One region of the Embleya sp. NPDC059237 genome, then DNA from elsewhere that is predicted to be linked to it. Evidence: riboswitches for the same ligand, from Rfam matches in the RefSeq annotation. Region 1 holds a riboswitch; the other holds the start of a gene.
The links. Region 1 has a riboswitch for cobalamin ahead of ACFXKZ_RS15280 (peptidase). Riboswitches for the same ligand answer to the same signal wherever they lie in the genome.

Region 1 (15,139 bases):
ATGCGGGCGTTGCGGTCGATCGCGATCCCGGTCCTTCAGGACGCGCTGGATCGTTCACTGGCACTGGCTGCCGCGATGGACTCGCGCGGATACGGCCGCAATCGGCATCTGCCACGCGCGATCCGACTGTTGACCGGCGTCCTGACCCTCGTCGGGCTGATCGGCGTGTGCGTCGGCGTCTACGCGCTCCTCGACGGAAGCACACCCCGCTACTTGGGCGCCACCATGCTGCCCGGCGGCCTCCTGATCGCCGGCATCGGCTTCGTGCTCACCGGCCGGCGGATCAACCGGAGCATCTACCTCCCCGACCGCTGGCGCCCGGCCGAATTCGCGGTCGCCGGCTGCGGTCTGGGCACCGGCGCGCTGCTCTACCTGACCAGCCGGATCGACGCGGGCAACCTGTACCCGTCGCTGAGTCCACTCGCCTGGCCCGAACTGGCCCCGCTCCCGGTCCTCGCGCTGCTCGTCGGCGTGCTGCCCGCGTGGCTGGCACCGCCACCTCCGCTCACCGCACCTCGCATCGGCGACACCGTGCCCGCACCCGATGCGTCGGCCGTCGCGCCGAAGGCGGGTCCAGCCGGTACCGGTACCACCATCAGGGAGAAGTCCGTCCGGTGATCGAATTCCGCGACGTCACCATCACCTATGCCGACGCACCGGCCCCCGCCCTGCGCGACGTGCAATTGACCATCTCCGAAGGGGAGTTGTGTCTGGTCGTCGGCCGCACCGGGGCAGGCAAGTCCACCCTGCTGGGGGCGATCAACGGCCTGGTCCCGCACTTCACGGGCGGCACGTTGCGCGGCAGCGTGCTGGTCGACGGCATCGACACCCGCACACAGCCACCGCGCGAGTTCGCACACCTGGTGGGCGTGGTCGGTCAGGATCCGCTCGCCGGTTTCGTCACCGATACGGTCGAGGAGGAACTCGCTTACGCAATGGAGCAGTTGGCTATCCCGTCGGCGGTGATGCGCAAACGTGTCGAGGAAACCTTGGACCTGCTCGGTATCGCCGAGTTGCGCCATCGCCCGCTGCGCACGCTCTCCGGCGGCCAGCAGCAGCGGGTCGCGATCGGCTCGGTGTTGACCGCGCACCCCCGTGTACTGGTCCTGGACGAGCCGACCTCGGCACTCGACCCGACCGCCGCCGAGGACGTCCTGGCCGCGATCACCCGGCTCGTGCACGACCTCGGCATCACCGCGATCGTCGCCGAACACCGCATGGAACGGGTCGTGCAGTACGCCGACCGACTCGTCCACCTGCCCGGCGACCACACCGTGCGCGACGGCTCGCCCGCCGAAATCCTGGAGACCTGCGACATCGCCCCGCCCGTGGTCGAACTCGGGCGGCTCGCCGGCTGGTCGCCGCTGCCGCTGTCGGTCCGCGACGCCCGCCGACTGGCCGCACCACTGCGGGCGCGGTTGGCGGACTGTACCCCACCCGGACCACGATCGGCCCATTCCTCGGCCGACCCGCTGCTGACCGCGCGGCGCATCATCGTGCGCTATGGCGACGTGATCGCCGTACGCGGCCTCGACCTGGTGTTGCCGGCCGGGCAGGTCACCGCCCTGATGGGCCGCAACGGCTCCGGCAAATCCTCGCTGCTGTGGGCCCTCCAGGGCTCCGGTCCCCGCCAGGGCGGCACCGTGGACGTGGCGGGCACCGATCCGGGCCGGGCCGAGCCGAAGCGGGCTCGCGCGCTGGTCGCTCTGGTCCCGCAGACTCCTGGCGACCTGCTCTACCTGGAGACCGTGGACGCCGAATGCGTCGAGGCGGACCGGGAATCCGGCGCCGAAGCCGGTGCGTGCCGGGCGCTGCTCGATCGCATCGCGCCGGGGATCGACGGCACCCTGCACCCGCGCGACGTCTCCGAGGGGCAGCGCCTCGCCCTGGTGCTTGCCATCCAACTGGTCGCTGCGCCACAGGTGGTGCTGCTGGACGAACCGACGCGCGGCCTCGACTACCACGCGAAGCGGCGGTTCGTCCGAGTGGTGCGCGAACTCGCCGACGCCGGGCGGGCGATCGTACTGGCCACACACGACGTCGAATTCGTCGCCCAAGTCGCCGACCGCGTGGTGGTGATGGCCGAAGGCGACATCGTCGCCGACGGTCCGACCGCCGAAGTCGTAGTCTCCTCGCCCGCGTTCGCGCCCCAGGTGGCCAAGATCCTCGCACCGGCCGAATGGCTGACCGTCACCGATGTCGGCAACGCCCTTGCGGATACGGACATCAGCGACCGGGAGTCCGCCTCCGAGGAAGGCGTCCCGACCGCACGCGACGCTCGCGCATCCGCCGCAGACAGGGAGCCCACCCGATGACGACCGTCACCGACACGCGCAAACGCACCAACGCGATCCGAATCACCCCGCGTACCGCGATCGTGCTCACCATCGCCTCGATCGCGGGCTTGGCCATGTTCCTGTGGCCGCTGTTCGCCTCCCCCTCCCCCGAATCGGCCGCGCACTCGGGCGACGCGCCGCTCATCTTCGCCGTCACCCTGCCGTTCGTGGTCGCGGTGGTGCTGGCCGAACTCACCAGCGGCGGGCTCGACTCCAAGGCGCTGGCCATGCTCGGCGTGCTCTCCGCGATCAACGCGGCACTGCGTCCGCTGGGCGCCGGCACCGCCGGGATCGAGACGGTGTTCTTCATGCTCGTCCTGGCCGGACGCGTGTTCGGCCCCGGGTTCGGATTCGTGCTCGGCTGCACCTCACTGTTCGCGTCCGCCCTGCTCACCGCCGGCGTGGGCCCGTGGTTGCCGTTTCAAATGCTGGCTTCCGCCTGGGTCGGACTCGGCGCGGGCCTGTTGCCCCGGCGGGTGCGCGGGCGGCGCGAGATCGTCATGCTCGCCTGCTACGGCGTCTTCGCCGCCTACGCGTTCGGGTTCCTCATGAACATGTGGTTCTGGCCGTTCCTCGCCGACTCCGAATCCATGGTCGGCCCGGCCTTCGTCCCCGGCGACGGCATCCTGGACAACCTGCGCCGGTTCTTCGTGTTCACCGTGCTCACCTCGACCTTCGGATGGGACACCGGCCGCGCCATCACCAACTGCCTCGCGATCGTCCTCGTCGGCCCGGCGGTGCTGGCCGCCCTACGGCGCGCATCCCGCAAGGCGGCCTTCGAGGCACCAATCGTGTTCGAACCCGCCCCGGCCGACAACGGCCTTACGCAAGTCGGCACCGCGACCACCAAGCCGACGAAGCCCGCCCCATAGCTGCGTTCCGTATGTGGCGCCTACCGCCTCTGCCTTGCGCCCACCGCCCGGAGCAGACGACACCGCAGACATTCGGGATCCCCGCATTCGTCCTGCATCGACTCCGGATCCTTCCCATCCCCCGTATGTTTCAGTTCCCGAGCGATCGACAGCAGATGTCGGTGCGGGCATGCGATCGGGACGGCGGGCGGCTGGGCAACCGCTCGGCGTTCTCGGCGAGTTCGCCCAAGGGCGCCGGGTCTGCGAAGCGGCCGAGGACGTCGGCCGGCGTCCCGGTGGCCAACGCCTCGATCACCGCGTCCAGGCGGTGCGAGGGCACGAAGTGGTCGGCGAGGCCGCAGGCGATCGCGTCGCCCGCGCCGATGGCGGAGCCGGTCAGCGTCAGGGGCGTACCCGACTCGCCGGGGGCTCGGGCGAGCAGGTCGGTGCCGCCGACGTCGGGGACGAAGCCGATGCCGGTCTCGGGCATGGCGATCGTCGAGCGCTCGGTGACGATGCGCACCTTCCCATGCGCGGAGATGCCGACGCCGCCGCCCATCACGATGCCGTCCATGACGGCGACGTAGGTCTTGGGGTAGCGGGCGATGCGGGCGTTGAGCCTTGCCACCCGGCCGCGGCGGCGGCCGGGTGGCAAGTCCGGGAACGCAATTCGGGTTGTCTCCCGAGCGAGTCGTTCGTGCCGCCACACCTGCGAGAACCGGTGCGATATCGGCCGGCGGAACGGTGGCGGCGCGATGTCAGCGGTTGCGGCCGGGACTCCACAGCACGTCGCCGCGCCCGCCGTCGTTGGCCAACCGTGCGAGAATGAACAGCAGGTCCGACAAACGGTTCAGATAGCGGACGCACACCGGGTTCACCGTTGCCGCCTCCCCGCCGGACAACTCCGTGTCCGTCTCGATCAGCGCCCACGCCGAGCGCTCCGCCCGGCGGGCGGCCGTCCGCGCCGTGTGCAGGAGCGCCGCGCCGGGCGTACCGCCCGGCAGTACGAACGACCGCAAGGGCTCGAGCCGTTCGTTGAACGTGTCGCACAAACGCTCGAGCCGGGATACGTCCTCGTCCCGGACCCGCAGGCGCTCGTCCCCGTCGCGGATCGGAGCGCACAGGTCCGCGCCCACGTCGAACAGGTCGTGCCGGATGCCTTCCAGGACGTTCCGCAGCTCCGCGTCCAGGCAACCCAGCGCCAGCGCCACACCGATGGCGGCGTTGGTCTCGTCGGTGTCGGCATAGGCAACGATCCGAGGATCGGTCTTACGGACACGGGAGTTGTCGCCCAACGCGGTCGTACCCGCGTCGCCCGTGCGAGTGTAGATACGGCTCAGCACCACAGACATGGCGAACCACCGGCCTCTCTCGGGGAAATCCGCCCCGGTTGTATCGAGGTGGCGACGACGTGAGTCTCCTGGCTCTCGGATCAACACTTCCCCCGGCCTTCCAACCCCGAAGCGGGGCCGTGGCCTTGACGGGAGTCGCTCCCCGATCACAGTGGCGGGACCGCACCGGAATCACACCGGTTTCCTCGGCTTCGCCGTCGCACAGCAGGCCATAGCATGACACGCGGCCCTCGCCGGCACCAGACCCGACCCGGGACCTCCTGCCACGGGCAACCGCACTCCTGCTCGACCGGGGCGCACCACACACGTGCAGCGTTTCCGAGACGGCGCCACCCACCAACACACGGGCCGCGCCTGACACCGCTCGGTCGCTGAGCTGCTTCCTCGGGCCCGCCCCCACACCGACCCCGGTCAAGAGGCGGCGTGTGACTACTGAAGCCTCAAGGAGGATTTCCGGATTCCGTGTCGGATCCATCCTTCAGGTGCCGGCGATCTTGTTGGCCGGAAAGAGAGTTCCTTCCGGAGTGAGCGATCCGTAGAGTGCGGGATCTGCAGGTCTGAGCAGTCGACGTACCGATTCCGGGCGTCTTCATCTGTTTCGATCGTCTTGTGTGACGACTCGCAGTAGCTCCGACGACGGGGGAAGTCCGGTGTGAATCCGGCGCTGACCCGCAGCGGTGATCCGTCCCTCCCGACGGCGAGCCCGAATGCCCGTCGCCGCAGTGTTCGTCTCCCATCCCCGTCGTGGTCCGCGGGACGGAGCCCCAGCGACCCGTGCGTCGGGACGGTGCCGCCGTCGGTGTGCCCGCTCGGCCGCCGGGTCTCCCGGGTCCGCCGTGCCATGGGCCCGGAAAGGCACCGTGATGACGCTCACCCGACCCGGACGCCGGATCGCCGCGCTGTTCGGCGGACTGGCCCTCGCCGGTACGGCCGCCCTGATCCCGTCCACCGCCGTGGCGGCTCCACCGACGACCGACACGACGCCCCAGGCAAACGTGTCCATACTCTCCGGCAACCGCACCCAGGCCGCGGCGGGATGGCTGGCCCGGCAACTCGTCGACGGCGAACGCTTCGAGACCACCTTCGACGGAGTGACCTACCCCGACCAGGGCCTGACGATCGACGCGATCTTCGCATTCGCCGCAGCCGGGGTCGCCGACGACAACGGAGCCAAGGCCACCACGTGGCTCGCCCGCCCGGAGATCCTGTCGGGGTACATCGGCGACGGCACCACCAACGCCTACGCCGGAGCCACCGCCAAGATCCTCCTCGCCGCCGAGGTGCGCGGTGTCGACCCCACCTCGTTCGGCGGCGTGGACCTCCCGGCCCGACTGCTCTCGTTGCAAAAGCCTTCCGGCCGCTTCACCGACACCTCGCCGTGGGGCGACTACAGCAACGCCTTCAGCCAGTCCCTCGCGCTCCTGGCGCTCGACCGCACTGCGGCCGGCGCCCCCGCCGCCGCGGTGGACTTCCTGGCCGACGCACACTGCGCCGACGGCGGATTCCCCCTCGACTACGGTCTGTCCACCTGCACCAGCGACGCCGACTCGACCGCGATGAGCGTGCAGGCGCTGGCCGCCACCGGGCGCCACCAGGAAGCGGCCGCCGGACTGAACTGGCTCGCCTCACACCAGCTTTCCGACGGCGGCTTCGGTACGGTGGGCGCCACCACCTCGAACGCCAACAGCACCGGCCTGGCCGCCCAGGCCCTGCTCTCGTCCTGGCGCGTGATACCGGGCCTGACCGCCCGGCACTTCCTGACCGAACGTCAGGTCGGTTGCTCGGCATCCACGGCCACGCGAGGCGCGATCGCCTACGACACCGGCGGGTACAACCCCGCCACCGCCACCAGGGCCACCGCTCAGGCGGTTCTCGGCCTGGCCGGCGCCGGCTTCGCCGACCTGAGCAGCGCGGGCGCTCATCGGAACGCCCCCACACTGCACTGCCCCACCACACCCTGACCGGACGAGCCAGCGGCCACCGTCGACACGGTAGCCGCTGCCTCGACAGGTGCGGGTGTCGGTCCCGGGGGCCCTCCTGCCGAGGCGGCAAGCATGTCGCGACAACAGCACCCCTCTCAGGGCCCTCTCACGCATTGGGAATCACGCGGCATCGAAAATCCCCATGACACTCGGACAGGAGAGCGTCCAGCCCAAGGTTTCTGCACCGACGGGCACGGCAGGAACGCCCGTTCGAGCACTGGGGGTCAAGGGGCACGACGGTGTTCAAGAGGCGCCGGCCAGGGCAAAAGCCCAGGTCGGCGCCTCTTGCAGATTTCGACCACCTTCCATGGGCACGCACAACACTCACTGCGTCGCCGACACGCGTGGCGACACGGTCGGTGGCGGTGAACCGATTGGTCGGCGCCTGGCACAATGGTTCGGGAACGGGTTCGAAGGCGCTTGGGCGCGCAGCCTTTCGTTCGGGATGCACCGGGTGAACGGCGGACAGGAAAAGGGACCACCGTCGTGAGCGAGAATCGACCGTCCGAGGGCCAGCCGATCTCGGGGCCCGACGTCGCGCACAACGCCCGGGTCTGGAATCACTGGCTGGGCGGCAAGGACAACTACCCGATCGACCGCAAGGTCGGCGACCACGTCACGAGCATGTTCCCGAGCATCGGCGAAGTCGCCCGCGCGGACCGGGAGTTCCTGGGTCGCGCGGTGCGCTTCCTGGCCGGTGAGGCCCGGATGGACCAGTTCCTCGACATCGGTACCGGGCTGCCCACCGCCGACAACACGCACGAGGTCGCCCAGCGGGTGAATCCCGCCGCGCGGATCGTCTACGTGGACAACGACCCGCTCGTCCTGGCGCACGCCCGGGCGCTGCTCACCAGCACCCCCGAGGGTGCCACCGATTACATCCACGCCGACGCGCACCACCCCGACGCCATCGTCGCGGACGCGAAGGCGACACTGGACTTCGACCGCCCGGTGGCGGTGATGCTGCTCGGCAGCCTCAACTTCATCCTCGACACCGACACCGCCGTGGACATCGTCGGCCGGTTGATGGCCGCCGTACCGTCCGGCAGCCACCTGGTGATCACCCATCCGACCACCGAACTCGGCGGCGAGGGCAACGTCGAGGCCATGCGGTTCTGGAACGAGAACGCCACGCCGCCGATCACCGCCCGCAGCCTCGCCGAGTTCACCCGCTTTTTCGCCGGCCTGGACCTGCTCGACCCGGGCATCGTCTCCTGCGCCCGCTGGCGAGCCGCCCCCGTCGACGGCGAACTCCCGCCGATTGTCCCGCAGTTCGGCGCGGTCGCCCGCAAGCCCTGACCCTGTCACGCGCAGCTTTGACGAACACACTACGGCGGCGTCGGGCCCGAAGTCTCCGACCCCGACGCCGCCGCGCGTTCAGCCATACCGTGCGCAGCTTCGTCCGCCCACTTCGCCCGTCTACTCCGTCCGCAACCCGTCCGGCCGCATCATCCGCCACAGCGGCGGCAGACTCAGCGCCGTGACCAACAGCACCACACCCGCACCGATACCGGTCATCGACGCCAGCCCGGCCCAGTCCACCCCGAACGGACGTTGCGCCATGCCGAGCAGCGCCGCGCCCAACGCCACCCCGGTGCCCGCCGCGAGGAACAGGCCGAGCACGACCGGGATCGCCGTCTGGTACAGGATCGACCAGCTCAACGTGCTGCGCCTGGTGCCGAACGCAACCAGGACCGACAACAACTTCCGCCGCTCGCGCAGCTGTTCCAGCATGGTCACCAGCAGGCTCGCGCCGATCATCAGCAGCACCACCGTCGAGCCGATGAACAGCGCGGTGCGCACATTCGCGAACCGCCGGGACTCGTGGGTCTCGTTCAGCGTGTACACCTGCGCCAACGGATCCACCCGGGCCATGGCGTTGCGCGCCAGGTCGCTCGCGTCCCGCACCGCGGGGTCGAGCGCCAAGGTCATCGAGTACGTCAGCTGCCGGCTCACGGCCGCCGGCACCGCGCCGGGCGTCGCCAACACCCCGTCGGGGGCGATCCCGCTCCCGTCCGCCCGACCCGGGACCGTGCGCGCGGCCGCGGGGATCACCCACGGCGTGAGCACGGGCGTCGCACGCGGGCCGTGGCCCATGTCGATGACCACGTTCTTCCCGGGCACCGGCCGCATGCTCCCGACGGAACTCGACGTGCGCGGGTCGACGACGAACGTGTCCCCGTCCGCACATCCCTCGATCCGGGCCAACTCGCGCAACGTGTCACATGTCCCGATCGTCAACGACGCGCCCGGACCGGGCTCGTCGCCCGGCTCGGCCAGGCGGGTGGAGGATCGCCAAAACGCGCTGCGCACCCCCGTCGTCTCCCGGATCTGCCCGGCGATCCGCTCGATCCCCTCGGTGCTCACCAGCGCGTCGGAGCTCACCGAGAGTTGGGCCCGCGTCGTATCCGCGCCGGTCTCCTTGGTGTAGTCGTTCTCGATCCCCAGGAAGAGCATCTGGAGCGCGATCGCCCCCGCCACCGCGACCGCGATGCCGTTGACCGCCCGGGCCGCCGAAGTGCTGCCCACCTGGAGCCGCCGGACCGCCAGTTGCCACGGCACCCGACCGGCACCGAGCCGGGCCACCACCGTCTCCACGAGCCAGGGCAGCAGCGCGTTGACCCCGAGCAGGAGCAGCACCACGCCGAGCACGACCTGTCCCCGGTTGAACTCCCCGCTCTCCGATCCCTGACGGATCAGCGGGTACAGCGCGGCCAGTCCCGCGAGCGGCAGCAGCAGGCGCCACCACACCCGGCGCCGAGGAGGCGTGCCGGCCCGGACCACGCCCAGCGGTTCGATCACCACGGCACGCAACGCGAACAGCGTCACCGCGACCGCCGAACACGGCACCGCCAGCGCCACGAGCACCGCGAGCGGCACGCTCGGATCCAGGTCGGCCGGGAAGATGCTCAGGTCGAACGCGGAGGCCACGCCGGTCAGTTGCCGCCCGATCAAAAAGAAGCCGAGCCCGAACAGCAGGCCGAACAGTGATCCCGCGAGCGCCTCCCCCGCCGCGATCCACCGAGTCCTCCGCGCGTCGGCGCCGACCAGCCGCAGCGCCGCGAGCCGCCGGTCCCGCCGTTCGCCGCCGAACCGCACGGCGGTGGCGATCAGCACCGCGACCGGCATCAGCAGCACCACGAACATCACCACGACCAGCAACACCAGCCGGGGATCCATCGGATCGGCGGGAAACGAACTGCCGAACGCGGTGATCCGCTGCACCGAACTCCATCGGTCGCCCGCGGTCACGGTGTCGTTCCCGGCGTAGAAGGCCAGTTCGTCCGGGCCGATCAGGCCCTTGTCGCCGATCGTGCCGACCGTGCGGTACGGGAACCGTTCCCGGAGCAGCCGCCCCCGGCTCGAATCGAGCAGGTCGGCCAGCGCCGGCGAGACGACCATCTCCCCCGGCCCCGGCACCTTGGCCAGCCCCGGCGGGATCGGCGCCTTCGGGCCCTGCGCCCGCAGGAGCCGGCCCCGGATCTCGTCGCCCTTGTAGCTGGTGTCGGCGTTGGCGATCAGCAGCGTGTGGTCGCCGGCCTGCGCCGCCTGCCCGCTCTGTTCGTTGCGATCGCGGCCCCGCTCGTCCCGCGCCGACAGCGCGCTCGGAATCGCGGTGGTCAGCAGCAGCAGCGCCACTCCGAGGCCCACGCCGATCGCGGTCAACAGTGTGCGGATCCAGCCTTCCCGGCCGCCGGTGACCGCGAATCCGGCGCCCATCCTGAGATCACGGAACACGTTCACGCGGCGCGCGCCATGTCTCGGGACCGGCCGTCGCGCACGACGATCTCCCGGTCGGAGTAGGCGGCGATCCGCGACTCGTGGGTGACCAGGACGATCGCGGCGTCGGTGGATCTGGCCGCCCCGATCAGCAGGTGCATCACCCGTTCGCCGTTGAGCGAGTCCAGCGCGCCGGTCGGCTCGTCCGCGAAGACCACCCGGGGACGGATCACCAGCGCACGGGCCACCGCGATGCGCTGGCCCTGGCCGCCGGAGATCTCACCGGGCCGCTTGCGCGCGAGGTCGGCCACCTCCAGGCGCTCCATCCACTCCCGCGCCCGGGCCTCGGCCTCCTTGCGCTTGACCGCATTCAGCCGCAGCGGCAGCGCGACGTTCTCCAGGCAGGTCAGTTCGGGTACGAGTTGGCCGAACTGGAAGACGAAGCCCAAGTCGCTGCGCCGCAGCGCGCTGCGCCCGCCGTCCGACATGGCGGTCAGGTCGCGGCCGTCGTAGCGGATGGTGCCGGAGTCGGGGCGCACGATGCCGGCCAGGCAGTGCAGCAGGGTCGACTTGCCCGATCCGGACGGGCCCATGATGGCCACCACCTCGCCCGAGCGGATGGTGAACTCCGCGCCGGCGAGGGCGGGCGTCGATCCGTAGGTCTTGTGCAGGTCGTGGCCGCTGAGCAGGGAGTCGGTCACTTGCGGATCTCCAGGGTGAGTTCGCCGAGCCGGGCGGCGGTGAGTTCGAGCCAGCGCAGGTCCGCCTCGAGGTGGAACAGCGCGTGGTCGCAGATCAGTCGGTCACTGAGATCGCCGTCGATCTTGCGCCGGGTCAGCTCGCGCATCATGGTCAGGTGTTCGGCACGCTGGGTGTCGAGGATGTCCGCGGCGTCGCGGCCGGTCAGCAGTGCGAGGACGACCTTCGTGTAGAGCGTCGACTGGAGATAGGGCTCCGGCGTCTCCGGCCGGCCGAGCCACTGTTCGACGTCGGTGACACCGGCGTCGGTGATCGCGTAGCGCTTGCGCTCGGGACCACCGCCGGATTCGAGCCCGTCTATCTCGACGAGGCCGTTCTTCAACAGCCGCGACATGGTCGAGTAGACCTGGCCGTAGGCGAGGGTACGGTCGCGTCCGAAGCGCTCGTCGAAGCTGCGCTTGAGGTCGTAGCCGTGGCAGGGTCCGGACTCCAGGAGCCCGAGCAGGGTGTGACCGATGGACATGCCGAGCACTATACGCACCAGGTATACCTCGTGTGTATAGCGGGGTGCCGTGGGCCCGTCACCGCATGCGGTGACGGGCCCACGGGCGGAGAAAGCGCTAGAGCCCCAGGTCCTTGGTGACCGCGCTCGCGCGGGTGAAGACCGAGCGCGGCTGGGCGCCGTCGCAGTACTTGTTGCCCGACGACACGATGCCGATCAGCTTGCCGCCGGCCACCAGCGGCCCGCCCGAGTCGCCCCGGCAGATACTGGTTCCCGGGTTGGCGGCCGGCGGCAGGCCGCACACCTTGGTGGCGGTGGTGTCCCCGGGGAAGGTGTACGGGTCGCAGGACGCCACCGGCGACAACACCAGCGTGGTCCGCTGCTGCCGCGTGGTGGGCACGCCGCCGTCACGCTTGCCCCAGCCGTAGACGGTCGCGGACTTGCCGAGGGTGTAGAGCGCGCCGTCCTTGGCGCCGGCGATCGGCAGCGTCGGATCCTTGAGCGACCGGTCGAGCGTCAGTACGGCTGCGTCGTACGTGAGCGTGCCCTGGGTGTACTTCGAGTGCACGCGCGCGCCGGTCACCTTCCGGGTCCGACCGCCGGGCGCGGTCAACTCCACCTTGCCGGCGACCACGGTGATGCCGGTCGGGTCGTCCACCGCCGTGGCGCAGTGCGCCGCGGTGAGCACCTTGGTCGGGGCCACCAGCGTTCCGCCGCACAGCAGTTCGCCGTCGGCGGTGTACAGCGCGACGGCGTACGGCGCGGCTCCGACCGGCGCGTCGGTACCGTTGCGCACCGCCGAGGCGGACGGCGCGCAGAGTCCGACGGCGGCCAGGGCGACGACCGCCGCGCCGAACACCTTCGCCGTGCCGGGCCGGCGGGTGTCCGACGTGTGCCGAGTACGAGTCATCCCGGGTACCCCTTTCGATCGCACGCCGGCGCAACGGGGGTTCCCGCCGCACGACGACGCTCCTGCCCCATGGACGCACACCGTCGCCGCCCGGATGCATCCGCGCGGGATCCGTCACCCGAACGGGCGCCGACTCAGTCCTCGTCGACGTAGCGGGCCGGTCGGGTGTTCACCAGCTTGATGATGTGAAAGCCGTACTGGGCCGGAACCAGGTCGCTCACCTGCCCGGGGCGCAGCGCCACCAGGGCCTCGGCGAACGCGTCGGCGTAGTCGTCCTCCTGCCCCCAGCCCAGGTCGCCGCCCTTGGCCGCGGACAGCGGATCCTTCGAGCGTTTGCGCGCGATTTCACCGAACCGGCCGGGGTGTTGGGCCAGTTCGTCGAGGATCGCGCGCCCCTCGCTCTCCGTCTCCACCGCGATGTGCAGGACGTGGTATTCCAGTGCGTCGGACAAGGTCGCTCCCGGGTCGTCGCCACCCGGCGCGCCCGGGCCGAGCGCGGTCACCGAGTTGTCGATCAGGTGGATGATACGGCCGCCGCACAAGCACCCCGGGGAGGCGCCGACGGTGCGTGCGGCGGCTACTCCGCCGTCGCGTCGACGAAGGCGGCCAACGACGCCTGGTCCCAGGCCAGCCGACCCGCCGCCAGATCGGCCGATACCGCGTCCACCCAGCGCAGTTCCGCGTCGGTCATCGCGCGCAGGTATTCGTCTTCCAACACCACCACACGCGGCAGGTTCATCCGCGTGGTCTGCGCCGCCTCCGCATCCAGATCGGCGAGCCGGGCGACCAGCGCCTCCCGACGCCGGGTCAACAACTCGCGTGCCGTTTCCGGGGTGACCAGCGCCAGGAAGGACAGCGCGGCCGGGAATTCGGGGAACTCGTTGCGCGGCGTACCCACCATCTCCGCCATCCAGGCGTGGCACGCGACGCGGCCCGCCTCGGTGATCTCGTAGACGGTCCGCTCCGGATACTGCTGATCGCGCTCGGTCTCGCGCACCGCGATCAACCCGGCCTCGCGCAGCCGATTGATCGTCTTGTACAGCGACGCGCGCTGGCCCACGTTGACGACCTTGTCCTTGCCCCACTGCTTGATCCGCTGCTGGATCGCATACGGGTGCATCGGGTCGCGGTAGAGCAGGCCCAGCAGCGCCAGCGCCAGCGGTGACCTGCGGAAAGTCGTCGTCATACGGCCAACCCTACTGGATTCCCGGCAACTAGCCTCGGCAGCACTAGTTGCCAGAACACTAGTCGCCATGCAACTATTGATTCATCGAAGCCCCACACCGATCCCGAAGCCCCGCACCGATCCGAAGGAGCCTCCCGATGAGCACCACCACCCCGGTCCGCATCCACGCCGACCACGCCACCACCAAGCACCTGGGCCACTGGACCACCGCGACCACCTTCGAGGTCCGCGAACGGCGGGCCGCCGCCGTGCTCGACCTGCGCTCGCCGCGGATCGAGGAGGGCGACATCGAGATCCGGGTCGACCTGGACCACGCGATGCTCAAGCTCTTGGTCCCCGACGACGCGGTGATCGAGCAGAGCGGGTTGCGCTGGACCGGTCGCGGCCGGGTCAAGGACTCCGCCGCGCCGACTGCCGCCAAGGGCCGGGTGATCCGCCTGGTCGGTGCGATCGACCACGGCGAGGTCCGGATCCACCGCAGCGGTGTCGCGGTGTTGTCCGCGATGTTCAGCCGCGAGTTCGTCGAGGACGTACGACGCGCCCGCCGCGACGGCACCACGCCCACCGTGGCCGACCCCGCGCACACACCCTGACCAGGCAATTCCCGATATCCGCTCGGGTCGGGCCCCGCCTGCCCCGTCCCCCTCACCTCGGAGTAAAGACATGAACCGCGTCAGGACCGCGATGATCATCGGCGGCGGCATCGCCGGACCGGTGACGGCATGCGCGCTGCGCAGGGCCGGCATCGAGGCCACCGTGTACGAGGCGTATGCCGACATCACGCCCGGCGACGCGGCGGGCGGCGCGCTCAGCATCGCGCCCAACGGGCTCGACGCACTGCGAGCGATCGGCGCCGAGGAGGCGGTGTGCGCGATCGGTGAGCCGACCTCCGACATGGTCTTCGAGAACGGTCGCGGCCGACGCCTCGGCGCCGCCACCGGTCTGCCCGGCCTGCCCCCGAGCCGCACCGTGCTGCGCGCCGACCTGCACGGGGTGTTGCGCGAGCACGCCCTCGGCCACGACATCCGCACCGAGCACGGCCGCCGGCTCGTCGGGGTGCGGGAGGAACCCGACGGTGTCACCGCCGAGTTCGCCGACGGGAGCACCGCGACCGCCGACATCCTGATCGGCGCGGACGGCATCCGCTCCACGGTCCGCACCCTGATCGACCCCGCCGCGCCCGCCGCAAAATACGTCGGCCTGCTCGGCTTCGGCGTCGGCGCCTCCCTCTCAGGCGACGACGACACCCGGCCCGCCCCCGGCACCATGCACTTCGCCTTCGGCAAGCGCGCCTTCTTCGGCTACTGGACCCGATCCGACGGCAGCGTGGCCCTGTTCAGCAATCTGCCGCACCCGCCGATGACCACCGCGGAGGCCCGCGCGGTCCCCGCCGAACGGTGGCTCGGCCTGCTGCGCGAGGCGCACGCGGGCGACGTTCCCGCCGAGGCGGTGCTGCGTGCGGCCTCCGCCGACGACCTCCTGGTCGCCGGTCCGCTCGAACTGATGCCCCCGCTGCCGCACTGGCACCGCGAACGACTGGTCCTGGTCGGCGACTCCGCGCACGCCCCCTCGGCCAGTTCCGGCCAGGGCGCCTCACTCGC
Region 2 (15,139 bases), 110 kb from region 1:
CAGGTCGGGCAGATCGCGGGCGTCGAGGTACAGCTCGGCATGCCGGCCGGCGATCGCGTGGACCCGGCGGGCGAGCCGGTCCAGGTGGTCGAGCGTCGCCGAGCCGCCGCGCCGGACATTGAACCGGATCGCCCGCACCCCGGCCGCGTCCAGCTCGGCGATCCGCCGGTCGGGGACGTCGGGCGGCAGCTGGGTCACCCCGACGAAGGTGGGGCCGAGTCGGGCCGGCGCGTCGAGGAGGTAGGTCTGGTCGAAGCCCTGGAACGAGCCGGACACCACCGCGCCGCCGGTCACGCCGAGTGGGACGGCGCGGGCCAGGTAGTCGGCGGTGGTGAAGGTCGGCGGCAGGTAGCCGTGATCGGCCACGAGCGGGAAGCGCGGGTCGACGATGTGCAGATGCGCGTCGAACACGCGACGAGCGGGCGATCCGGACACGGCGGTGCCTCCGTCGGCTGCGGGAACGCCGCATACCGTACCCGGGCGCCGGCCGGGCGTGGCGGATTCGCCGCCGGAGAAGTTGTCAAATGCAACTAATTTCTTCTATGGTTGTGACAGGCAACGAAGTCGCCGCGCGGGCGTACGACCGCCCGGGCACAGGAAGGAGCGAGCCGCCATGGCCACCAGGGAAGCCTGTCGGCACCTGCTCACCGAGCTGGAGGGCATCGTCGGCGTACGCCGCGGCCTCGCCAAGGCCGTCCCGCCCGGCAGCCTGCCGCCCGGCTCCGCAGTCCTGTTCGTGCTCGGCCGCAGTGCCGAACCGCTGCGCGCCGGGCGCGTGGCCGAACTCCTCGACCTGGACATGTCCGTGGTCAGCCGACACCTCGCGCACCTGGTCGAACACGGCTGGGTGGCCCGCCGCCCGGACCCGCGCGACGGCCGGTCGGTACTGCTCGGACTCACCCCGGAGGGGCGCGCCGTGGTCGACCGGGCCACCGAGAGCTGCCTCGCGGTGATCGCCGAGCGGCTGGCCGACTGGCCGGACGAGGACGCCGAGCGACTGTCCGAACTCCTGGGCCGGTTGAAGGCGGGCTTCGGGGTGCACGCGGGCTTCGGAGGGAAAGCGGGCTTCGGACACCGGGCCGAACCGGTGCCGACGGCCGTGTCACACTGACCCGCATGCCGAAGTCCGCCGCGGAACTGCGCGCGCATTTGGAGATCTTCTACGACGCGGTGCCCCGCCGGTTCACCCGCACCGAGGCGATCGGCGCGCTGACGCTGTTCGTCCGGGAGGGCGAAGGGTGGCCCTACTATGCCCGACCCACGCTCGGCGGCCTCGCCGAGCCCACCGTCGCGGACGTGCGCGCGGTCCGGGCGCGGCAGAGAGAGTTGAAAGTGCCCGAGACGTTCGAATGGGTCCACGAGAGCACCCCCGCGTTGCGGGCGGCCGCGATCGAGGCCGAACTGCATGTACACGAGCACCCGCTGATGGTGCTCGACCCGGACGAACATCCGGCCGAGCGCCCGGATCTGCCGGACCTGGTGACGCTGCGGCGAATCCGCGCGGACGCCACCGACTTGGCGATCGTGCACAGCGTCGCGGCGATCGGCTTCGCCAATCCCGGCACCGCGCCCGGCTCCGACGGGCCCGCCGAGCGGGACACCGCAGCGCTGGGCCAGGATCCGGGCCTGCTGTCCTACCTCAACGAGCGGTTGCGCAGCGGCGAGACGGTGATGTTCGCGGCGTACAGCCCGGCCGGACCGCTGTGCGTGGGCAGTTACCAGCACCTGTACGACACGACCGAGATCGTCGGTGTGGCCACCCTGCCCGCGGCCCGGCGCAGCGGCCTCGCGGCGGCGGTGACCTGGGAGTTGGCCCGGCACGCGCTGGAGGGCGGGAGCGAGACGGTGTTCCTGAGCGCGGGGGACGAGGACGTCGCGCGGGTGTACGACCGGATCGGCTTCCGCTCGGTGGGGACGGCGATGATCGCGGAGGCGCCGTGAGCCGGCGGGACGAGGCGCGGACTGCCGAGGCGGGCGCGGAGCAGGCGGGCGCGGCGGGTACGAAGACCGATGCCGCCGCGTCGATCGTGCTGCCGATCCCGCCCGGACGCAATCCCACCGCCGAGGAGTTGGCCGCCGCGCACGGTCGGAGCATCCCGGACGTGATCGCGCCGAACCTGCGGGTGCTGTTCTGCGGGATCAACCCGGGGCTCTGGTCGGGCGCCACCGGGCGGCACTTCGCCCGTCCCGGCAACCGGTTCTGGCCGGCCCTGTACGCCTCGGGCTTCACCCCGCGCCTGATCGAGCCCGCCGCGCAGCGCGAGTTGACCACGCTCGGCCTCGGCATCACCAACGTGGTGGCCCGAACCACCGCGCGCGCCGACGAGTTGACGAAGGAGGAGTACCGGGCCGGCGGCCTGGCGCTCACCGCGAAGGTACGCCGGTACCGACCGGCCTGGTTGGCGGTGCTTGGCATCGGTGCGTACCGCACCGGCTTCGGCCGCCCCAGGGCGGTGGTCGGCCGCCAGTCGGAGACGATCGACGACACCGGAATCTGGGTACTCCCCAACCCCAGCGGCCTGAACGCCCACTGGACGGCCGCGGCCCTCGCCGAAGCCTTCACCGCCCTGCGCACCACGGCCTACCCGCCCGAATAGGAGGGCCGCGCGCGCGGGGCGCCATCCGTGCCGCCCACCATGTGCGGCGGCGACCGGGGGTCGTCGTGGGCGACCCGACCCGGGGCGGGGCCGTCAATCGACCGGGTGGCATCACCCGGTTGGTGGTTACTTCGCGCCTCCTCGTGAGGTTGGGCCGGCATGAAGATCCTGCGGGCCCCGTATGGGCCGTGGCCCACCGAGACGTTCGAGACTCCCGTCTACGAGGCGTTGGTCGCCGAATGGCGCGACTCGGGCCGGGAGGTACCCCGGCCGACGGACCGACCGCAAGGCAGCCCGCCCCGACCCGCCCGCCCACCCGGACCGGGCCCGCGCACGCGTCGCCCGTGAGCCGGCCACGCGGCGCGATCCGGGCCCGGAGGCGACGCGGCTCGTCCCGACCCGAGGGCCGGAGCCGCTGATCCGCTCCGCGTGAATCGGCCGGCCGCGGCGCGATGTGCTTCTTGTCACGCGCCCTCCGACACGCCCGGCGAGGAAGGAATTTGCCGGCCGATCGGTGCGGCGGCCGACGCGCGATCCACCGTCGATCCGGTCCGCCCCCCGCCGTGCTCCCGCCGACCCCGGCCCCGTCCCACGCGGCCCGCGCAGGCCCGGTGGGGCCGGACGGGCGCCGGGGGAGCGGGCGTTCGGGGCGCTCGACGCGCGTCGCATTGCTCGCCGGTCGTACCACCCGGGCACGTCTCCGGCGAACCGTGACACGCCGGGAATCGGGACGCGACACAACACCTGGGGGTGCAACGACCACCCCGCCACTACATATATGCTCTGCGACGCAGCTGGTTCGCCCGACCGAAGTTTCCGGGAAGGCGAGGCAAGAGGGAATCCGGTGCGAGGCCGGAACTGCCCCCGCAGCGGTGAGCGGGAACGAAAGTCGTCATAGAGCGCCGGACGCCGAAAGGCGCACGGGAAGCGACGACCGCTAGGCACTCCGCGGACCACCGAGCACACGCCGTGCCCGGCGGTGCCCCGGCATGCCCGCGAGTCCGAATACCTGCCGGCTGCCCGCGCCTTCGGGCGTGGGGTCACCTGTACGTACGAGCTCGCGAGGAGAGAGCACGTGACCGTTGTGGACAGCGTGGGCGCGACCCGGATGCGGGTCGACGAGAGCCCCGAGGACCGCCTTGCCACCCTGGTGCGCACCCAGGCGCGCGATCTGCCGGAGGTCGATCCGGATCGGGTCGTCCGCCGGGTCGTCGCGGGTCTGAACGAGGGTGCGGACCGCGGCGCGGCGGCCGACCTGGCCGTGCGAACCGCCGCCGAGCTGATCGCCGAGGAGCCCGCCTACTCGCGGCTCGCCGCACGGCTGCTGGCCGGCCGGATCGCCGACGAGGCCGCCGAGGCCGGCGTCGCCTCCTTCAGCGCCGGCATCGCGCTCGGTCACCGCGAGGGCATCATCGGCGCGGAGACCGCGGCGTTCGTCGCCGCGCACGCCGCCGAGTTGGACACCGCCGTCGACGCCGACGGCGACCGCCGCTTCGAGTACTTCGGTCTGCGCACCGTCTACGACCGCTACCTGCTGCGCCACCCCGTCTCGCGCAAGGTGGTCGAGACCCCGCAGCACTTCCTGCTGCGCGTGGCGTGCGGTCTGTCCAAGGAGCCCGGCGAGGCGATCGGCTTCTACCGGCTGATGTCCTCGCTGGCCTACCTGCCCAGCTCGCCGACGTTGTTCAACTCCGGCACCGTGCACACCCAGATGTCCTCGTGCTACCTGCTCGACTCGCCCAAGGACGAGCTGGAGTCGATCTACGACATGTACGGGCGCATCGCCCGGCTGTCGAAGTTCGCCGGCGGCATCGGCGTGGCCTGGTCGCGGGTGCGTTCGCGCGGCTCGCTGATCCGGGGCACCAACGGGCACTCCAACGGCATCGTGCCGTGGTTGAAGACCCTCGACTCGTCGGTGGCCGCGGTCAACCAGGGCGGCCGGCGCAAGGGCGCGGCCTGCGTGTACCTGGAGACCTGGCACCCCGACATCCTGGAGTTCCTCGAACTGCGGGAGAACACCGGTGAGGACGCGCGTCGCGCGCACAACCTCAACCTGGCCAACTGGGTGCCGGACCTGTTCATGCGGCGCGTCGAGGAGGACGGCGTCTGGTCGCTGTTCGACCCGAACGAGCTGCCCGAGCTGCCCGACCTGTGGGGCGCCGAGTTCGACAAGGTGTACGAAGCCGCCGAGCGGGACGGCCGGTTCGTCCGGCAGATGCCCGCGCGCGACCTGTACGCCCGGATGATGCGCACGCTCGCGCAGACCGGCAACGGCTGGATGACCTTCAAGGACGCCGCCAACCGGACCTGCAACCAGGCCGCCGAGCCGGGCAACGTGGTGCACCTGTCCAACCTGTGCACCGAGATCCTGGAGGTCACCAGCGACGGCGAGACCGCCGTGTGCAACCTCGGCTCGGTCAACCTCGGCGCGCACGTGGTCGCCGGCGAGGGTATGGACTGGGACAAGCTGCGCGCCACCGTGCGCACCGCGGTGATCTTCCTCGACCGCGTGATCGACATCAACTACTACCCGACCGACCAGGCCGCCGCGTCCAACCCGCGCTGGCGCCCGGTGGGCCTGGGACTGATGGGCCTGCAGGACGTGTTCTTCACGCTGGGCCTGCCGTTCGACTCGGCCGAGGCGCGCGAGTTGTCCACGCTGATCTCCGAGGAGATCTACCTCACCGCCCTGGAGACCTCCTCGGCGCTCGCCGAGGTACACGGCCCGCACCCGGCCTACGCCGAGACGCACGCCGCGCGGGGCCGGCTCCAGCCGGACCTGTGGGAGGGCGTGTACCCGACGCAGACCAAGCGCTGGGATGCGCTGCGCACCCGCGTGGCCGCGCACGGGCTGCGCAACTCGCTGCTCGTGGCGATCGCGCCGACCGCGACCATCGCCTCCATCGCGGGCGCCTACGAGTGCATCGAGCCGCAGGTGTCCAACCTGTTCAAGCGCGAGACGCTGTCCGGCGAGTTCCTGCAGATCAACGGCTACCTGGTGCGCGAGCTCAAGGCCCGCGGCCTGTGGACCCCCGAGGTGCGCGACCGGATCAAGCGCGCCGAGGGCTCGGTTCAGGGCATCGCCGAACTCCCGGAGGACGTACGGGAGTTGTACCGCACCGCGTGGGAGCTGCCGCAGCGTGCGCTGATCGACCTGGCGGCGGCCCGCTCGCCGTACATCGACCAGTCGCAGTCGCTGAACCTGTTCATGGCCGACCCGACCATCGGCAAGCTGTCCTCGATGTACCGCTACGCGTGGTCCACCGGTCTCAAGACCACGTACTACCTGCGCTCGCGCCCCGCGACGCGGATCCAGCAGGCGACCGTGCCCGCGCAGGCGTCCGCCGCGCCGGTCGAGGAGATCTCGGACCTCGAGGTCATCGCCTGCTCGCTGGAGAACCCCGAAGCATGTGAGGCGTGCACGTGAGCCTGCTCGATCCCGGAATGAACCTCACGCTGCGCCCGATGCGGTATCCGGACTTCTACGAGAAGTACCGGGCGGCGATCCGCAACACCTGGACGGTCGAAGAGGTCGACCTGCACAGCGACCTCGCCGACCTGGACAAGCTCAGCCCGGCGGAGCGGCACCTCGTGCAGCGCCTGGTCGCGTTCTTCGCGACCGGCGACACGATCGTGGCGAACAACCTGGTGCTGAACCTGTACCGGCACATCAACTCGCCCGAGGGCCGGCTGTACCTGTCGCGGCAGCTCTTCGAAGAGGCCGTCCATGTGCAGTTCTACCTGACGCTGCTCGACACCTACATGCCCGACCACGAGGAGCGCGAGCAGGCGTTCGCCGCGGTCGAGCACATCCCGTCGATCCGGCGCAAGGCGGAGTTCTGCTTCCGCTGGATCGACTCGGCGATGGGCCTGGACCGGCTCGAATCGCGGGACGACCGGCGGCAGTTCCTGCTCAACCTGATCTGCTTCGCGGCGTGCATCGAGGGGCTGTTCTTCTACGGCGCCTTCGCCTACGTCTACTTCCTGCGCTCGCGCGGGCTGCTCAACGGCCTCGCCTCGGGGACCAACTGGGTCTTCCGCGACGAGTCCGCGCACATGGACTTCGCGTTCTCCGTGGTCGAGACGGTGCGGGCCGAGGAGCCCGACCTGTTCGACGACGAACTCGCCGAGGACGTACGGCGGATGCTGGCCGAGGCGGTGGACGCGGAGACGGCGTTCGCCGAGGACCTGCTCCAGGGCGGGGTGTCCGGGATGACCGTCGCCGACATGCGCTCCTACCTGGAGCACGTGGCCGACCGGCGGCTGGCCCAGCTGGGCATGGCGCCGGTGTACGGCTCGGCGAACCCGTTCGGCTTCATGGAACTCCAGGACGTGCAGGAGCTGTCCAACTTCTTCGAGCGGCGGGTGTCGGCCTACCAGGTCGCGGTCACCGGATCGGTCTCCTTCGACGAGGACTTCTGACCCGGGTCCGCGTGCCCGGGTACACACCACCGCCGTGCCGTCCCGATTCCGGGGCGGCACGGCGGTTTCGTGCGTTTCGGGGCCGGCCGGCCGCGCCGGTTCCGCTCGGCCCGCCCGGGCTCACGAGCGTTCGGCGGCGCGGCGGCGCAAAGCGGTCGCGGTCGCCTCGTCGGCGGGCAGGAACGCCTCCAGGTGGAGTTCGGACACGGTGACGTCGGTCGCCGTCGCGAACGAGGTGAGGGTGGTGAGCAGGCGCAACTCGCCCCCGCTCGCCGGGTCCCGCAACCGCAGCGGCACCGCGAAGCCGAGGTGGTCGGGGCCCGGTTCCACGTTCGGGACGTAGCCGCGCAGCTCCTCGATGAACGTGTCGAGCAGCGGATCGGGGCTGCGCAGCGCCCGGGCCCGCATGTTCTCGATGACGTGATGGCCCCACGCGGCCAGGTTCTCCACCCGTGTCGCCATGCCCCGCGGATGCAGCATCAGCCGCAACATGTTCATCGGCTGCCCGAGCAGTTCCGGGGCCGCGCCGTCGGTGAGCACGTCGATCGCCGCGTTGGCCGCCACGATCTGCCCGTACGGCCGCAGCACCATCGCCGGATAGGGCAGATGGCCCTCGATCACCGCGCTCAGCGCCTCCTGGACCGGCCGCATCATCGGGGCGTCCCAATCGGACTCGGGGAACACCGGCGCGAAGCCGGCGGTGTGCAACAGCGCGTTGCGCTCGCGCAGCGACAGTTCCAGGGATTCGGCGAGCCGGATGATCATGGTCCGGCCGGGTCGGGACCGACCGCTCTCGATGAAGCTCAGGTGCCGCTGGGAGGTTTCCGCGCGCGCGGCCAGCTCCAGCTGGCTCAGCCGCCGAGCGGTACGCCAGCGCCGCAGTTCGGCGGGGAAATCCGGGCCGTGGGTGATCGTGCTCATGGGGCAGTTCTAGGCAGTGCGAGCACCGCGGGCAATTCCCTTGCGGGAATTGTCCTGTCGGCGGCTCGCTCGCAGGATCGTCACCACGGCCCGCCGAGTGGCGGGCCGGACACAGCGGATCGTCGCACCATCGTCGCAACGTGGAAGAGGCACCACCATGAAGAGCTACCACCTGCAGCCGGGCGCCGGAATCGACGGACTCACCCTGCGGGACCACGACGAGCCCGCGCCGGGTCCGGGTCGGGTGCTGGTCCGGGTCCGGGCCTCCTCGATCAGCCTACGCGAGCTGCTCGTCCTGGCCGGCGACTATCCGCTGCCCGTGCGGCCGGACGTCGTCCCGGGCTGCGCCGGGGTCGGCGAGGTGGTCGCGGTCGGCGCCGGGGTGACCCGGGTGGCGCCGGGGGACCGGGTCGCCGTCACCGTCTTCCCGGACTGGATCGACGGGCCGTTCGGCCTGGACTACGCGGCCCAGCTGGGCAGTTCGCGCGACGGCATGTTCACCGAGTACACGCTCGCGGACGAGCGGGCGCTGGTGCACATCCCCGCGCACCTGTCCTTCACCGAGGCCGCCACCCTGCCGCTGACCGCGGTGACGGCGTGGAACGCGCTGACCGGCGGCCGGGCGCCGATGCCGGGGGAGACCGTGCTCACCCTCGGCACCGGGGGTGTGTCGTTGTTCGCCGTGCAGTTCGCCAAGCGGTCCGGCGCCCGGGTGATCGCCACCACGTCCAGCCCGGACAAGGCGGAGCAACTGCGGGCGCTCGGGGCCGACGAGGTGGTCGACTACCGGCACCATCCCCGGTGGGGCGAGGAGGTGCGGCGGCGTACCGGCGGACGCGGAGTGGACCGCGTCGTCGACGTCGTGGGGGACCTGTCCCAGTCGCTCGCGGCGACCGCGCTCGGCGGCGAGATCGCCTTCGTCGGGCACTGGTTGGGCACGGACGCCCCGGGTCGTACGCCGTCCCCGACCGACTTCTTCAACGCCGGCGCGGTGCTGCGTCCGCTCGCGGTGGGCAACCGGGCGGCGTTCGAGACGATGAACCGCGCGGTGGACGCGTGGGGGGTGCGGCCGACGATCCACCGCGAGTTCGGCTTCGACGAGATCCCGGACGCGCTGCGCCACCACGCCAAGGGCGGCTTCGTGGGCACCGTGGTGGTGAACCACGGCTGACCGACGATCCGTCGGGTACGGCCGGCCGGCCGGTGCGCGGCGGTGGGCGAAACCCGGTTGGTCCGGCCGACCGCTGCGCGCACAATGGCGCGCATGGCCATCTCCTTGCATCACATCGTCATCGACGCACACGATCTGCCCGGACTCGCGCGTTTCTGGGCCGAAGTGCTGGGCTGGCAGGTGTTGTCCGAGCGCGAGCGCGAGGTGGTCATCGGCACCGAGCCGGGAGCGCCGGTCGGTATCTGCTTCATGCCGGTGACGGACGTGAAGACGGTCAAGAACCGACTGCACCTCGACCTGACCCCCGGCGCCGGTCCCGGCGAGCGGGACGCGGAGATCGAGCGGGTGATCGCGCTCGGCGCCCGCCGCGTCGACGTCGGCCAGACCGGCACCGAGTCGTGGACGGTGCTTGCCGACCCGGAGGGCAACGAGTTCTGCGTGGTACGGGCGAAGGCGACGCTGATCGGTTGAGTGGTCGGTCGGCCGGCCGATCGGCCGGTCGGCCTCGGTCGAGGGGGAATTGGCGCTCGGTGTCGCGGAGGAGGGCCGTGAGACGGTCGGTGGCGGGGCGCGGAGGGGGTGACTGCCCGGGGCGTTCGCGAGCGGTGCGCGGGTGCGGCCGATGCGTTCGCCCCGGCTCGGTGGGTCAGGCCAAGGCCCGCCGGACAGGGCCTAGGTGGTCGGCGGGTTGCCGGAGCCGCTGTTGCCGCCGCGACGGCGGGTGAGTCGGTCGCGCAGGTGCCGCTTGCCCTGCTCGACCTGGCGCGGATTGCGGCGGATGTACCCCTGGATTTTCTTCACGGTCTTCGACAGCGCGCTCATGTCGTGGTCCCTCCCTGATGCCCGGAAACGCGGGCGTCGGCGTCCCCGAGGGCGCCGATAACAGGTGTTTGCCCCGTTCTGGACCGGGATACGCGGTTCGACCTGGCCGAATCCCCCGGAACTCCCCCGGAAAACCGCCGAATCGGCCCGCCGAGGCCCGCCGAGAGGGAGCGGGTAGCCTGCCGGTATGTCTCACGTCCTCTCCGTGAACCTGGCCCACCCGCGCGCCAACCCGGTGAAGGCCGGGATCGACCTGACCGGGATCGACAAGCGGCCGGTCGACCACGCGGTCGCCGTGCGACCCCCGGGGCCCAAATACGGCGGCCACGGCAGCGGACTGGTCGGCGACGAGATCTACGACCGACAAAACCACGGTGGCAACGACCAGGCGGTATACGCCTATGCCCGGGAAAACCTGGACATGTGGGCGGCCGACCTGGGCCGCGAACTCGCCAACGGCAGCTTCGGCGAGAACCTGACCACGACCGACCTCGACGTCGAGGCGGCCCTGATCGGCGAGCGCTGGCGGGTGGGCGGCGCGGCGGGTCCGCTGTTGGAGGTCTCCGTCCCGCGTATCCCGTGCTCGACCTTCGCACACTGGCTGGACGAGCGGCGCTGGGTCCGCCGATTCACCCAACGCGCCCTTCCCGGGACCTACTTGCGGGTGCTGGAACCGGGCGAGGTGCGCGCGGGGGATGCGATCACCGTGGTCTCCCGGCCCGACCACGACCTCACGGTCGGGGTGTGCTTTCGGGCGCTGACCATCGAGCCCGATCTGCTGCCCCGGTTGATCGACGTCGAGGAACTGCCGGGCGAGGCACGCGAGGTGGCCCGGAAGCGCACCGGGGTGATCCCGGTGCAGTTCGTCTCCGACGACGAGTAGCCGCTATCGGCCGCCGACGAACGTCGGCGGGACGCGGTCGTGCCAGGGCAGGGCCTGTTCGAGCAGCGCGGCGACCCGAAGGAGGGTGTCCTCGCGACCGAACGGGGCCACCAGTTGCACGCCGATCGGCAGGCCGTCGGCGCTGTGCCCCAGCGGAAGGCTGATCGCGGGCTGGCCGGTGACGTTGAAGAGCGCGGTGAACGGGCCGTAGGCGAAGATCGTCTCCAGCCAGCCTCGAACCGAGTGCTTCGGGTCGTCGAAGTCCAACGTGCCGTGCGGCGCCGGGAGTTGCCCCAGCGTCGGGGTGATCAGCAGGTCGTGATCGGCGAAGAAGGCCCCGACCGAGCGGGACACCCGGTTGTGCGCGTCGAACGCGGCGATCAGGTCGAGCGCGGTCACCGCGTGCACGTCGTGCAGGATCTGCCGGGTGACCGCCTCCAGCTTGGCCGGGTCGGGCGGGCGGGGCGCGCCGAGCAGTGGTGCGGCGACGAACGACACCACCTCCGGCACCAGCCCGTCGAGCACGCTCTCCCAGTCGACCACCGGGCTCGCCTCGTCGACCCGATGGCCGAGTTCGCCCAGCAGCCCGGCGACCGCCGTGGCCGCCCCCGCCGCCTCGGGGTCGACGGCGACGCCGGACCACGCCCGGGTGGTGACGCCGATCCGCAACGGCGGTACGTCGGCGCCCAGTTCGGCGGCGTAGGGCCGCAGCGGGGTGGGCGCGCCGTACTTGTCGCCCGGTGCCGGACCGGAAACCGCGTCGAGCAGATGCGCGGTGTCGCGCACGGTGCGGGTGAGCGCGAAGTTGTACGAGATCCCGAAGAACGACTCGCCCAGGTCGGGGCCGCACGGGGTACGCCCCCGGGTGGGTTTGAGCCCGACCAGGCCGCAGGCCGAGGCGGGCACGCGGATCGAGCCCGCGCCGTCGGTGGCGTGCGCGATCGGGACCGCGCCGGCGGCGACCAGGGCCGCCGCGCCGCCGCTGGAGCCGCCGACGCCGCGCTCCGGATCCCACGGGTTGCGGGTGATGCCGTATTTGACCGACTCGGTCGCGAAGCTGATCGCCATCTCCGGCGCGGTGGTCAGCCCGAGGGTGACGAGACCGGCGGCCCGGAAGCGGGTCATCAGCTCGCTGTCGTGCGGCATGACCACCCCGGGCACCGCGCGGCTGCCCAGGAAGAACGGGACACCGGCCGCGACCGGCCCGGAGTCCTTGATCAGGAACGGCACGCCGGCGAACGGCGCGTCCGGGTCGGCGGAGCGGTCCAGGGCCGGTTCGAACACGGGCAGCGCGAGCCCGTTCAGCTCGGCGTTCACGGCCTCGATCGCCTCCCGGGCGGCCTGCTCGACCTCGGCCGCGGTGACCTCGCCGCTCCGGATCAGGTCACGCAGGCCGACCGCGTCGTACCGGGCGTACTCGTCGAGCCGCATACCGCTCCGCTCCTGGGGGGATGTCGATGGGTCAGGCCGTGGCGGGGTGGCTCCGGTCGGTGGCCAGCTTGACCGCGAGGCCGCCGAGCACGGTGCCCATGACATAGCGCTGGATGCGCAGCCACGACGGCCGCTTGGTCAGGAAGATCGCGATCGAGCCGGCCGCGAGGACCAGGACGCCGTTCACCGTCAGACTGATCAGGATCTGGATGGTGCCGAGCACGAACCCCTGAAGCAGCACGTGCCCGGCCTTCGGGTCGACGAACTGCGGGATCAGCGAGAGGTACATGATCGCGGCCTTGGGATTCAGCAGGTTGGTCAGCAGCCCCATGGTGAACAGCCGCCGGTTGGAGTCGGGCGCCAGTTCCTGCGGGGCGAACGCCGAGACGCCACCGGGCCGCAGCGCCTGCCAGGCGAGCCAGCCGAGGTAGGCGGCACCGGCCAGCTTGACCGCGAGGTAGAGCTCCGGCACGACGAGGAACACGGCGGACAGGCCGAGGTTGGCCATCGACATGTAGATCATGAACCCGAGCGCCACACCGAGCAGCGACACCATGCCGGCGCGGCGGCCCTGGGTGATGCTGCGCGAGGTCACGTACATCATGTTGGGCCCGGGAGTGAGCACCATCCCCAGCGCCACGGCGCTGACCCCGATTATTGCGCTTGTCTCGATCACACGTGCCCCCGCTGTCGCACCACCGGCCGTCTGTCGCTTGCAATCCGCAATTCTGTCGCCTTCACCCTTTTCCCGGCAACCGAGTTGTCCCGCGACCGCGACGGCCGCGCTCACCCCCGCCCAAGCCCGAGCCGCCGCCGCCACGCAGCGGAGATCCGCGGCCGGACCAGGACGACCCCCTGCTGGGTCGCGAGCGCGATGTCGACGTCGGCGAGGAGCGTGGCGCCATTGATCCGGGCGGGCAGGGGTGTGCGCCAGATCGGGTTGCCGTCAGGGAGATGACAGAGGGTGATGCCGTGTTCGTCGTCGACCAACACGAGAGCTTCGCCGTCAGGGGAGTTGCCGGTCCAGAGGAGGCGCTTGGCAGGGACGGCAAGGCGGCCGACGTCGTTCGGGGAGGCGGAATTCCAGATGTGGACCGAATCGGCGCCCGACAGGTCGTCGTCGCGACCCGTGGCGAGCAACAACGCGTCGTTCGAGGGCAGACGGACCCAGGCCATGTCGTGTTCGTCGGCGTAGTCCACCTGCGTCCACCACGCGGCGGGGAGGCGACGCGCCATGCCGACCCGGTACATGCGCCTGTCGGTCAGGTCGAGAACGGCGTAGCCACCCCGGTAGTCGACGCAGGAGACGTGACGGGTACCGGTCCGGGTATGGAACGGCAGCATGCTCATCACCGGATGCGGTGTCTCGAAGCGACCGTGCGCAAGCTCGTTGCCGGTCACCGCGTCTCGGATGCGGATCGCCGTGCCCGAGAGTTGCCTGGGGTCCGGTGGCCCGACTCCCTGGGAGAGCAGGAGTAGCGCCCGGCCGGTCGATGTGGCCAGGGCGGTCGAACTGCACCAGGCCCCGTGGTTGTCCACGGCGGACAGCGGCCAGACCGTTCCGGGATGGTGGCCGGGCGCGGTGAACTCGACGGTGTCCAGGATGGGATCGACGGAGACGAGCCGTGCGCGCGGGTGGCTCACGGACGGCGGAATCAGGTGGAGTTTCGTCATCCTGGACATGTGTCTCGGGAAGGCGAATCGGGTGGTTCGCACCCCTCCGTCGGGGCTCAACCGGTGCCAGACGGTCGAGCCGGACGAATCCGCGCCCAGCGCACCCTCCTTCGCGTTGTGGGAGGCCTGGAAGATGGAGACCACACCGTCGTCGTCTTCGTGGCGTCGTGTGATGGCAAGTCTGTCCGAACCCGGAAGCACGTCGGCGCTCATCGCGCTGTCGGGGCGGTCCCACGGCTCGCGGTCGAGCGTTCGCAGTCCCAGACGGGATGTGACCAGGATCCGGTCCGGTCGTGCTCTCCAACTCCGTACGGACCGCGCCTCGACGGACACGGGCGTCGGCCGACGCGCGGTGCCCGGGTCGGGAACGGTGGTTGTCGGGGGTTGCCAATTCCACAGCCGAACCGTGCCGTCGGCACCGGCCGCGAGGATGTTCAAGCCGTCGGACGAAGACGAAGCGAGTATCCGAAGGGCGCAAACCGCGCTTTCGTGGCCGAGGAGGGGGTCTCCGAGCGGGGTGCCGTCGGTGGCGTCGACGACGTGCACCGCGCCCTTCCACCCGGCCCGGACGACGACGACGCGACCATCGTTTCCCATGGCGACGGCCGAGAGCGGTTTCCTGTCGAGCTGCGTGGAAGACATGGGAAGACCGGACATCGGCAGCGTGTGGATCGTGTGCGTACCACCCACGATGTAGGTGGGGTCGTCGTCCAGCCGCACGAAGCCACCCCATCGCCCGTCGGCCGTCTCCTCCGGTAGATCGAACGAAAGAGATCGGCCGGCGACCCGGACCAGGGTCACCGTCGTCGTGGTCCCTGTCTCCTCTACGAGTGCGAGGAAGGTCTCTCCCCTCGAATTCTCGGCGATGTCGAGGTCGGGTCGGGTACGGAGGCCATCGACCAGAACTTCGGGAGAGGCCGACGGATCTCCCTCCGGGTCGTACAGCACGATCGCGCCGGACTCCTTCCGGAACAAGGGCAACCGCACCGGGAAACCAGGGGTGCGGATCAGCCGACATCCGGTCAGCGGGGCGTTCCCGGCGAGGCGGTGCTCGACCCGCAGGACGACCTGCCCGGTCGTCACGTCCAAAACCTCGACGCCGTCCCATTCTTGGCAGGCGACAACCGCCCTTCCGCTGCTCAGGACACCGGCCGTGACGATCGACCGGTAGCCGGGGTTGTCCGCGCACGGACGCCATGTCGCGTCGTCGACGTTCCA

Region 2: it holds a riboswitch for cobalamin, as region 1 does, so the genes downstream of both, ACFXKZ_RS15825 (ribonucleoside-diphosphate reductase subunit alpha) here and ACFXKZ_RS15280 (peptidase) in region 1, are expected to answer to the same signal.

The regions. Positions count from the first base shown of each region.
Region 1 covers NZ_JBHZAE010000004.1:275,116-290,254, forward strand. Annotated here, with positions in the region: gene ACFXKZ_RS15255 (CbiQ family ECF transporter T component) at 1-618, shown strand, start outside; gene ACFXKZ_RS15260 (ABC transporter ATP-binding protein) at 615-2,315, shown strand; gene ACFXKZ_RS15265 (ECF transporter S component) at 2,312-3,208, shown strand; partial or broken gene ACFXKZ_RS15270 (enoyl-CoA hydratase/isomerase family protein) at 3,423-3,809, opposite strand; gene ACFXKZ_RS15275 (cob(I)yrinic acid a,c-diamide adenosyltransferase) at 3,946-4,539, opposite strand; cobalamin riboswitch at 4,580-4,761, opposite strand; cobalamin riboswitch at 5,138-5,273, shown strand; gene ACFXKZ_RS15280 (peptidase) at 5,403-6,500, shown strand; gene ACFXKZ_RS15285 (SAM-dependent methyltransferase) at 7,008-7,820, shown strand; gene ACFXKZ_RS15290 (FtsX-like permease family protein) at 7,941-10,241, opposite strand; gene ACFXKZ_RS15295 (ABC transporter ATP-binding protein) at 10,262-10,942, opposite strand; gene ACFXKZ_RS15300 (PadR family transcriptional regulator) at 10,939-11,463, opposite strand; gene ACFXKZ_RS15305 (S1 family peptidase) at 11,561-12,352, opposite strand; gene ACFXKZ_RS15310 (peptidylprolyl isomerase) at 12,487-12,804, opposite strand; gene ACFXKZ_RS15315 (PadR family transcriptional regulator) at 12,930-13,538, opposite strand; gene ACFXKZ_RS15320 (hypothetical protein) at 13,676-14,131, shown strand; gene ACFXKZ_RS15325 (FAD-dependent oxidoreductase) at 14,202-15,139, shown strand, end outside.
Region 2 covers NZ_JBHZAE010000004.1:382,029-397,167, reverse strand. Annotated here, with positions in the region: gene ACFXKZ_RS15850 (amidohydrolase family protein) at 1-366, opposite strand, end outside; gene ACFXKZ_RS15845 (MarR family winged helix-turn-helix transcriptional regulator) at 614-1,111, shown strand; gene ACFXKZ_RS15840 (GNAT family N-acetyltransferase) at 1,117-1,941, shown strand; gene mug (G/U mismatch-specific DNA glycosylase) at 2,037-2,597, shown strand; gene ACFXKZ_RS15830 (hypothetical protein) at 2,757-2,945, shown strand; cobalamin riboswitch at 3,376-3,629, shown strand; gene ACFXKZ_RS15825 (ribonucleoside-diphosphate reductase subunit alpha) at 3,706-6,024, shown strand; gene ACFXKZ_RS15820 (ribonucleotide-diphosphate reductase subunit beta) at 6,042-7,019, shown strand; gene ACFXKZ_RS15815 (helix-turn-helix domain-containing protein) at 7,140-7,940, opposite strand; gene ACFXKZ_RS15810 (NAD(P)-dependent alcohol dehydrogenase) at 8,098-9,111, shown strand; gene ACFXKZ_RS15805 (VOC family protein) at 9,205-9,582, shown strand; gene ACFXKZ_RS15800 (hypothetical protein) at 9,784-9,933, opposite strand; gene ACFXKZ_RS15795 (MOSC domain-containing protein) at 10,121-10,816, shown strand; gene ACFXKZ_RS15790 (amidase) at 10,820-12,247, opposite strand; gene ACFXKZ_RS15785 (LysE family translocator) at 12,279-12,875, opposite strand; gene ACFXKZ_RS15780 (caspase family protein) at 13,034-15,139, opposite strand, start outside.